Regions from separate parts of the Streptomyces sp. NPDC058052 genome, predicted to be linked through region 1. Evidence: riboswitches for the same ligand, from Rfam matches in the RefSeq annotation. Region 1 holds a riboswitch; each other region holds the start of a gene.
What was found. Region 1 has a riboswitch for cobalamin ahead of ACFVU3_RS30105 (energy-coupling factor ABC transporter permease). Riboswitches for the same ligand answer to the same signal wherever they lie in the genome.
Positions count from the first base shown of each region.

Region 1 (3,261 bases):
TCGTAGCCGCGCCCGGCCAGACCGGTCTGCAGCCGCTGCGCCCGGTCGAAGGCCCGCACGAACGAGGTCGCGCCGAGCCCGGCCAGCGACCGCCAGACGGCCGCCCGGGTCGTCGCCCCGAGCCGCGCCGCCTGCGCCTGCCGCACCTTGGCCTGCGCGTCGAGCAGCAGGAACACGATCCGGTACATCACCAGGGCCACGTCCACCACCGGCGCCGGCACCCTGGCCCGCACCAGGCGCGGCAGCACGTCGGACACCGGCGTGGTGAACGCGAACAGCAGCACGCCCAGCGAGGCCGAGGCCGTCCGCAGCAACAGTTCCCCGGCGTGCGCCGGCCCGTCCGGAGCCCAGGCCACGGCGCCGCCGGGCCCGCCCACCGCGAACAGCAGCGGGACGGCGCCCGTGACGCAGAAGCCCAGCGGGATCCGGAAGGCCCGCCACAGCTGCCGCCCCGGCACACCGGCCGGGCCGAGCAGCACGGAGAGCGTGGCCGCCGCGACCAGGAGCGCCCCGGGCCACGGCGGCAGACACACCGCGCAGAGGGTCAGGCCGAAGCCGAGCACGGCCTTCTCCGCCGGATGGCGGCGGCGCCAGCGACTGCTGTGCGCCGCCGCGTCGATCGGCAGCATCGGCGGCTACGCGTCCGCGCCCGCGCCCGGGGCGCCGCTCTCCTCGCGGGCCGCGGCCCGCTCCTCGCCCTGCCTCCGGCCGCGCCGCAGCCCGAAGTAGTAGGCGAGGACACCGGCGCCGAGCGCCGCCTGGAGGGCGAACAGCGCCGACTCGATCTCGCCGGACGGCGGCTCGTACAGCGGGCTGAACCACGGCTCGTAGTCCGGCCGGATCTCCGTGATCGCCGTCTCGGCCTCCGCGTCGGCGCCGGTGAACGGCTCCTCCTTGTGGTCGCCGAGACCGAGCGCCAGCGGCAGCACCGCCAGCGCCGCCACGAGCGCCAGCAGCAGGGTGTTGATCTTCGCGTTCCGGCTCATCACGCCGCCGCCTCCTCGCGTCGCTCGGACTTCGGCCGGGCGAGCACGCCGAGCCGCAGCAGGTCGCCCTTGCTGGACTGCGTGAGCAGCCGCACCACCAGGACGGTCAGCAGCCCCTCGCTCACGGCGAGCGGGATCTGCGTCACCGCGAAGATGGAGCCGAACTTCGCCAGCGAACCGGCGATGCCGCTGCCCGGGTCGGGGAACGCGACGGCCAGCTGGACGCTGGTCACGCAGTACGTCGACAGGTCGGCGACGAACGCGCCGAAGAACACGCTCACCATCAGCGGCGCTCCGGACCGCTTCAGCAGCACATAGGCGCCGTATCCCGCCCAGGGCCCGACGATCGCCATCGAGAAGACGTTCGCCCCCAGCGTGGTCAGCCCGCCGTGGGCGAGCAGCAGCGCCTGGAACAGCAGCGTGATCGTCCCGAGCACCGCCATGATCGGCGGCCGGAACAGGATGGCACCGAGCCCCGTACCCGTCGGGTGGGAACAACTTCCCGTCACCGACGGCAGTTTGAGCGCGGACAGGACGAACGTGAAGGCGCCGGAGGCGCCGAGCAGCAGGGTGGACTCGGGGTTGGCGCGCACCTCGCGGGTGAGCGCGCGGACGCCGTGGACGACGAACGGGGCCGACGCGACGCCCCAGGCGGCCGCATGGACGGGGGGCAGATACCCCTCGGCGATATGCATGATCGGGAGACCCTCTCCAGCACCTCGTGGATGGACAACGCGCCCTGGCCGGTCTCCTGGCTGACGGTAGTGACGCCCGACTCCGCCTTCCCACCCCGCGACGGTCTCCCGCGGCGGAGCAGTGGCTTCCCCGAGGGGATGGAGCCGGACCTCCCGATCACAGTGGCGAGGGCCGCACCGGTACTGCACCGGTTTCCCGAACACCAAGGCGCTGTGACATTAGTGTGTTGACCTGCTTCATCACAATGCGGGGTCGGTCACGTGCGCTGCGGAGTCCCCGTACCGGATCCGCCGCCGGGGCCCGTCAGACCTTGCGGTAGCCGTACGCCTCCGAGGCCGCGGCCGTCACCGCGGCGAGGTCGCCGCCGGCGCTCGCCGTCACCAGGGCGGCCACCGCGCCCTCCACGAAGGGGGCGTCCACGAGCCGTGTGCCCTCCGGGAGTTCGTCGCCCTCCGCGAGGAGCGCCTTCACGGTGAGGACCGCGCTGCCCAGGTCCACCAGGACGGCCACCCCGGCCCCCGCGTCGACGTCCCGCGCGGCCGCGGTGACCAGGTCGGCGCTCGTGCCGAGCCCGCCGTCGGGCGCACCGCCCGCCGCCGCGAGCGGTGCCAGGTCGCCGCCGCCGGCGAGTCCCCGCGCCAGCTCCGCGACCGCCGCCGCGACGGCCGCGCTGTGCGAGACCAGCACGATGCCGACCCGGTCCGCGCTCATCCGGCCGCCACCTCCTCCAGCGCGGCGAACAGCAGGGCGGAGGACGTCGCCCCCGGGTCCTGGTGTCCGACCGACCGCTCGCCGAGATAGCTGGCCCGCCCCTTGCGGGCGCGCAGCGGGACGGTCGCGAGGGCGCCTTCCCCGGCGGCGGTGCGGGCCGCCGCGAAGGACTCGGGCAGGGCCGCCACCGCGGGGGTCAGCGCGTCCAGCATCGTCTTGTCGCCCGGGACGGCCCCGCCGAGCTGCCCGACGGCCGCGACGCCGGCCGCCAGCGCCTGAGCGAGTTCGGCCCGTGTGACCTCACCGGCCTCGCCGAGCGCCTTGCCGGCCCGCCGCAGCAGTGTCCCGTACAGCGGGCCGGAGGCCCCGCCCACCGTGGAAATCAGCTGCCGTCCGGCGGCGACGAGGACCGCGCCCGGTGTCGCGGGCGGTTCCTCCGCCAGCGTCCCGGCCACCGCCGTGAACCCGCGCCGCAGGTTGGCGCCGTGGTCCGCGTCGCCGATCGCCGCGTCGAGCTCGGTCAGCCGGCCGGCCTCGCGGTCCACCGCCTCCGCCACCGCTCCCATCCAGCGCACCACGAACGCGGCGCCGTAGGTCTCCGTCATCGCCCGCTCACCGTCCCCAGCGCAGCGCGGCCGTCGACACCGGCGCGTCCCACAGCCGCAGCAGCTCCTCGTCCGCCGCGCACACCGTCACCGAGCACCCCGCCATGTCGAGCGAGGTCACGTAGTTCCCGACCAGCGTCCGCGCGACCGGCACCCGGCGGGCGTCCAGCACCCGCCGCACCTCCGCGTTGAACCCGTACAGCTCCAGGAGCGGCGTCCCGCCCATCCCGTTCACCAGCAGCAGCACCGGATCCGACGGCCGC
Region 1 is NZ_JBHVRX010000027.1:79,570-82,830, reverse strand. It holds gene cbiQ (cobalt ECF transporter T component CbiQ) at 1-629, opposite strand, end outside; gene ACFVU3_RS30110 (energy-coupling factor ABC transporter substrate-binding protein) at 636-986, opposite strand; gene ACFVU3_RS30105 (energy-coupling factor ABC transporter permease) at 986-1,681, opposite strand; cobalamin riboswitch at 1,710-1,932, opposite strand; gene ACFVU3_RS30100 (PTS-dependent dihydroxyacetone kinase phosphotransferase subunit DhaM) at 1,986-2,393, opposite strand; gene dhaL (dihydroxyacetone kinase subunit DhaL) at 2,390-2,998, opposite strand; gene dhaK (dihydroxyacetone kinase subunit DhaK) at 3,006-3,261, opposite strand, start outside.

Region 2 (3,261 bases), on a different contig from region 1:
GTGCGCCTGACGAACAACAGCACCACGACCGCGGCGACGAACGTGCAGCTCACCGACACCCTGACGGGCACCGCCACGATCCTGTCGGCCACCACCGACCGCGGCACGTGCACGACCGTCCCCGGCCGGGTGACCTGCGCCGTCGGCACGCTCCACCCCGCGGGCAGCCCCTCCGGCACGACGGCCACGGTGACGATCGTCGCCGAGCCCTCGCGTACGGGCACCCTCACGGACACCGCGACGGTCAGCGCCGCCCAGTCCGACCCGACGCCGGGCAACAACACCGCGACCCGCGCCACCACGGTGGACAACAGCCGTGGCTGCACGATCATCGGGACCAGCGGCGCCGACACCCTGAACGGCACGTACGCCGGTGATGTGATCTGCGCGCTCAGCGGCAACGACACCGTCAACGCGGGCTTCGGCAACGACACCGTCCACGCCGGGCCGGGCAACGACCGGGCGGACGGCAGCTACCACAACGACACCCTGATCGGCGGTCCGGGTTCCGACACCCTCCTCGGCGACTACGGCAACGACACCCTGAACACGGTGGACGGCGTGGCCGGCAACGACACCGCGAACGGCGGCCTCAACACGGACACCTGCACCACGGACCCCTCCGACACCCGCATCAGCTGCCCCTGACCCCTCCCTGCCGGGGCCCGCGACCGGAGCGGGCCAGGCCCCCCGCCCGGCCGGCGGCGCGCAGGACACCGCGCCGCCGGCCGGGCTCCGGCACGGGCCGGCGGCCCGAACCCGGCCGCCCGGAAGCGGCGGCTCGCCCGCGCCGGATCGTCATCTAAAATTCAACGCGGCTGCGGGGCCGCGACCTGCCGCGACGAGCGGTGGTCGCGGAACGGCCGGCCCACCGGTCGAGGAGAGCGATCCGGTCCAGGGAGGGGTCCCGGCCCCGAAGGACCACATGACGTTGATCACGAAAGCCCGGGGAATCGCCTGACCACCGGCGCGCGTCTCAGTGGTACGGGAGGCCCATCTCCCCGTCCACGTACAGAAGACCCCCAGGGAGAAGTGAGGTATGCCGGTGATCTGCGTCGGAGGCATGATCGGGATCGGCAAGACGAGTGTGGCCGAGCTGCTCGCGAAGGAGCTGGGCACCGAGGTCTTCTACGAGAGCGTGGACGACAACCCGATCCTCCCGCTGTTCTACTCGGCGAGCCCCGAGGAGATCCAGGCGAAGCGCTACCCCTTCCTGCTCCAGCTGTACTTCCTGCAGACGCGGTTCGCCGCGATCAAGGAGGCGTACAAGCAGGACGACAGCGTGCTCGACCGGTCGATCTACGAGGACTGGTACTTCGCCAAGGTCAACCACGACCTCGGCCGGATCAGCTCCCTGGAGATGCAGGTCTACGAGGGCCTGCTCGACGAGATGATGCGCGAGATCGAGGGCCTGCCGTACCGCAAGGCGCCCGACCTCATGGTCTACCTCAAGGCGGACTTCGAGACGGTGCTGCACCGGATCGGGCTGCGCGGACGCGACTTCGAGCAGGACGAGAGCCTCGTCGAGTACTACCGCACGCTGTGGACCGGTTACGACGAGTGGGTGCACCAGCACTACTCCGCCAGCGACGTCCTCGTCGTCGACATGAACCACACGGACGTCGTGAACAACCCCGACGACGCGGCCCGCGTGGCCCAGGAGGTCAGGAACGCCCTGGCGGCGGTCGCGCACCGCGCCTGACCCGCGGGGCGGCACCAAGATCCCTCTGTGGTAGCTTGCCCGGGCCAGTCGCACCTCTGTACGCACCGACGCGGTACGTGCACGGGTCAGGGAATCCGGTGGGAATCCGGAGCTGACGCGCAGCGGTGAGGGTGACGGGCGGGACATCGGCCACTGGACCCCCGAGGGGTCTGGGAAGGCGTCCCGTCCGGACGATCCCGAGTCCGAAGACCTGCTGGCGCCCCGGGGGGCGCGGGTCGCCGTCCGGGGAGCACCGTACGACAGGCTCCGCGCATGAGCCGTGACGCAGAGGACTCCCCACCGTGCCCTTCGCACCTCCCGTCCGTTCCGCCGTGCTGCTCGTGGCCGGCGCCGTTCTCGTGGCCGGCTGCGGCGCCGGCGCCCCCGCGGCCCCGGCCGGAGGGAAGGGGCCGGCCTCCGGACCGGGCCCCGTCGCCCTCGACAACTGCGGGCAGCGGGTCGAGGTCGCCCACACGCCGCGCCGCGCCGTCGCCCTCGACCAGGGCTCGGCCGAGATCCTCTTCTCGCTCGGCCTCGCCGACCGCATGGTGGGCACGGCCACCTGGACGGATCCCGTCCTGAAGGGCCTGGAGAAGGCGAACGCCACCGTCCCCCGGCTCGCCGAGCGCTACCCGTCGTTCGAGAAGGTGCTCGACACCGAACCCGACTTCGTCAGCGCTTCCTTCCTCTACACGCTGGGCAAGGGCGGTGTGGCGCCCAGGGAGCGGTTCACGCGGCTCGGCGTTCCCACCTACCTCTCCCCCACCGACTGCGTCGGCAAGGACAACAGCGGCGACGGCGACGGCGTCCGGACCGCGCCGCTGACCATGGACACCGTGTACGGCGAGGTCCGCGACCTGGCCAGAATCTTCGGCGTCCCGGAGCGCGGCGAGAAGCTCGTCGGCGAACTCCGCGCCCGCGTCACGAAGGCCACGGCCGGCGCCGACTTCGCCGGCGCCTCCGTCCTCTACTGGTTCTCGGACTCCCAGGGGCCCTACATGGCCGGATGCTGCGGCGCGCCGGGGATCGTCAGCGGGGTGCTCGGCGTGAAGAACGTCTTCGACGACACGAAGGAGGAGTGGCCGCAGATCAACTGGGAGACCGTCGCCGACCGCGACCCCGACGTGCTGGTGATCGCCGATCTGACCCGCAAGGCCCAGTCGGCCGAGAGCGCCGCGAAGAAGATCGAGTTCCTGGAGTCCCACCCCGTCACCCGGAACATGACGGCGGTGCGGAAGAAGCGGTACGTGATCCTCAGCGGCCAGGCCATGAACCCCACGATCCGCACCGTCGAGGGCATCGAGCAGGTGGCCGCCGCGCTGCGGACGTACGGGCTCGCGAAGTGACCCGGTCCCGTACGGCGGGAGACTCCGGACGGACGGCCGACGGCTCCCGCACGACGGCACGCTCCGGACGGACGGCCGACGACTCCCGTACGACGGAAGGCTCCGGACGGACCGTCCTCCGTGCCTCCCGGGCGCTGCCGCCCGTCGCCGGGGCCGCCGGGATCCTCCTTCTGTGCGCCTCCGTCGCCCTGGCCCTCACCATCGGTCCGGCGG
Region 2 is NZ_JBHVRX010000013.1:110,561-113,821, reverse strand. It holds gene ACFVU3_RS19755 (calcium-binding protein) at 1-648, shown strand, start outside; gene ACFVU3_RS19750 (deoxynucleoside kinase) at 1,040-1,702, shown strand; cobalamin riboswitch at 1,791-1,915, shown strand; gene ACFVU3_RS19745 (ABC transporter substrate-binding protein) at 2,005-3,048, shown strand; gene ACFVU3_RS19740 (FecCD family ABC transporter permease) at 3,183-3,261, shown strand, end outside.
Region 2: linked by a shared signal. The riboswitch ahead of ACFVU3_RS19745 (ABC transporter substrate-binding protein) and the one ahead of ACFVU3_RS30105 (energy-coupling factor ABC transporter permease) in region 1 are both predicted to bind cobalamin.

Region 3 (3,261 bases), on a different contig from region 1:
CGAGCCGGGGGCCGCTCATGGTGGAGCCGCGGCGAGCGAGTCCGTAGACGAGGACGAGGGCGAGGAGGGAGCCGGCGAAGGCGCCGGCGGGGAGGGCGAGGGCGGTCGTCGCCCCGATGCCGAGGACGATGACGAGGACGGCGCCGGTGGAGGCGCCGGAGGAGATCCCGAGCAGGAAGGGGTCGGCGAGCCGGTTCCGTACGAGGGCCTGGAGGACGGCGCCGACGACCGCGAGCCCGGCGCCGACGACGGCGCCGAGCAGGACCCGGGGCAGCCGTACGTCGAGGACGATCGTGCGGTACGGGGAGGGGCCGGCCCGCCCGGTCAGGGCGTCGAGCACCTGGCCGGGCGGGATCCGTACGGAGCCGAGCGCGAGGGAGGCGAGGACGGCGGCCGCGAGCGCGGCGAGGAGTCCGGCGACGACGGCGGTGTACCGGGCCCGCCCGGGCGCGGGCCGCCGCGCGGGGGCGGGGGCGGTCTCCGGGCGGGCGGGGCGGGTTCCGGTGGTCATCGGCGGGTGGCCGGGTGGAGCTGGGCGGCGAGCTTGCCGACGGCGGCGGGGACGCGGACGCCGAGGACGGTGTCGGAGAGCGGGAGGACGGCGAAGCGGTGGTTCCTGATCGCGGGGACGTCCTTGAGGGCGGGGTCGTCGAGGAGGCGGCGCTTCTTCTGCTCGACGGTGGTGGAGCCGTAGTCGTAGATGAGGACGACCTCGGGCCTGCGGGCGACGACCTCCTCCCAGGAGGCGTCGCCGAAGGGCTTGTCGAGGTCGGCGAAGACGTTGCGGCCGCCGGCGCGGGCGATGACGTCGTTGCCGATGCCCCGGCCGCCGGCGGTGAAGGCGGTCTTGTCGCCGCTGTCGTAGACGAAGACGGAGACCGGTTCCACGCCTTCGATCCGCCGGCCGGTGGCGGCGAGGGTGGCGCGGGCGTCCTCGTTCCACCGTTCGGCGCGGTCGGGGACGCCGAAGGTGCGGCCGACCTCGGTGATCTCGCGGTAGAGGTCGTCGACGGAGACGGCGCCGGTGGTGCAGTACTCGGTGTTGAGGCGGGTGGCGACGCCGGCGTCGGCCAGGTCGTCCCTGCTCCGGCCGGCCTTGGCGTCGAAGGCGCTGGTGTAGCCGCCGTAGACGAAGTCGGGGTTCGCGGCGAGGAGGGCCTCCTTGGAGGGGTACTCCTTCGCGAGGACGGGGACGGAGCGGTACGCCTTCGCGTAGGCGGGGAGGACGGCGTCGTCGAGGTAGGCGGTGCCGGCGAGGGACTTCTCCAGGCCGAGGGCGAGCATCACCTCGGTGACGTGCTGGTTCATGGTGACCGCGCGCTTCGGCGGGGCCTGGAGGGTGGTGGTCGTGCCGCAGTTGGTGATCTCGTACGGGAAGCCGGGCGCGGGCTTCGCGGTGCCGGGGGCGCTCGCGGGGGCGGCGGTGCAGGCGGCGAGCAGGGGCAGCAGGGCGGCGGCGAGCGGCAGCCGGTGACGCCAGGTCATGGCGGAGCCTCCTCCGGGGATTTCCACGTCCCCGATCGGTGGTGAGAAGGCGGCAGGTCAGTTCCTGGCTGGCGGCCCCCGGGCGGGGGCCGGTCACAGTGGCGGGACCGCGCCGGATTCGTCACCGGCTTCCTGGGTCCTGCCGCCCTGAAAGGTCGCGCACAGACTACTGGTCCGGACGCGCGGGGAGGGGTACGGCTACGCGTACTCCTCGACGACCTTCACGTCCTCCTCCGTCACGACGCCGTCGACGATCGTGTACGAGCGGAACTGGAAGGGTCCGGCGGCGTCGGTGTCGGCCGTGGAGACGAGCACGTAGTGGGCGCCGGGCTCGTTGGCGTAGGTGATGTCGGTGCGGGACGGGTACGCCTCGGTCGCCGTGTGCGAGTGGTAGATGATCACGGGCTCCTCGTCCCGGTCGTCCATCTCGCGGTAGAGCTTGAGGAGGTCGGCGGAGTCGAACTCGTAGAAGGTGGGCGAGCGGGCGGCGTTGAGCATCGGGATGAACCGCTCGGGGCGGCCCGCGCCGACCGGTCCCGCGACGACGCCGCAGGCTTCGTCGGGGTGGTCCGCGCGGGCGTGTTCCACGATCCGGTCGTACAGGGCCCGGGTGATGGTCAGCATGCCGACAGGATAAGCAGACGGGCCGTTCCGTACCGAGGAGTGGTACGGAACGGCCCGGATGCTGGACGCGACCCTTGTTACGACCGCTTGACGAAGGCGGCGCCCTCGGGGTTGCGGGCCTTGAGGACCAGGTAGGAGACGGCGAGGAGCAGACCCCAGACCGGGGCGCCGTAGAGGGCGACGCGGTTGCCCGCGTCCATGCCCATGGTCACGACGACCAGGCCGATGAAGGCGAGGGCGAAGACGCTGGCCCAGATGCCGCCGGGGGCCTTGAAGGAGGACTGGGGCAGTTCGCCGCGGTCGGCCTTGAGGCGGTAGCGGATCTGGCAGACCAGGATCATGATCCAGGCCCACATGCCGGAGATGGTGGCGAAGGAGACGACGTAGTTGAAGGCGTCGCCGGGCCACTGGTAGTTGATCCAGACGCCGACCATCATCAGCGCGGCCGAGAAGGTGGTGCCGACGAGCGGGGTGCCGCGCTTGGTCAGGCGGGTGAAGAGCTTCGGGCCCTGGCCGTTGAGCGCGAGGTCGCGCAGCATGCGGCCGGTGGAGTACATGCCCGAGTTGCAGGAGGAGAGCGCGGCCGTCAGGACGACGAAGTTGACGATGGCGGCGCCGGCCTGGAGGCCCATCTCCTCGAAGGCGGCGACGAACGGCGAGACGCCCGGCTTGAAGTGGGTCCACGGGACGACCGACAGGATCATGATGAGCGCGCCGACGTAGAAGACGGCGATGCGCCACGGCACGGTGTTGATGGCCTTGGGCAGGACGGTCTTCGGGTCCTTCGACTCGCCGGCGGTGACGCCGACCAGCTCGACCGCGAGGAAGGCGAACATGACCATCTGGAGGGTCATGAGGGTGGAGGCGATGCCGTTCTCGCCGGCGAAGAAGCCGCCGAGGTCCCACAGGTGGGTGATGGAGGCGGTGTCACCGGCGTCGGAGAAGCCGAGGGTGAGGATGCCGGCGCAGATCAGGATCATGCCGATGATGGCGGTGACCTTGACCATGGAGAACCAGAACTCCAGCTCGCCGAAGAGCTTCACGGAGATCAGGTTGGCGCCGTAGAGGATCACGGTGAAGACGAGGGCGGAGATCCACTGCGGGATGTCCCACCAGTACGTCATGTAGGTGGCCGCGGCGGTGACCTCGGTG
Region 3 is NZ_JBHVRX010000020.1:47,009-50,269, forward strand. It holds gene ACFVU3_RS25500 (FecCD family ABC transporter permease) at 1-511, opposite strand, end outside; gene ACFVU3_RS25505 (ABC transporter substrate-binding protein) at 508-1,485, opposite strand; cobalamin riboswitch at 1,523-1,661, opposite strand; gene ACFVU3_RS25510 (Mov34/MPN/PAD-1 family protein) at 1,684-2,109, opposite strand; gene ACFVU3_RS25515 (amino acid permease) at 2,187-3,261, opposite strand, start outside.
Region 3: linked by a shared signal. The riboswitch ahead of ACFVU3_RS25505 (ABC transporter substrate-binding protein) and the one ahead of ACFVU3_RS30105 (energy-coupling factor ABC transporter permease) in region 1 are both predicted to bind cobalamin.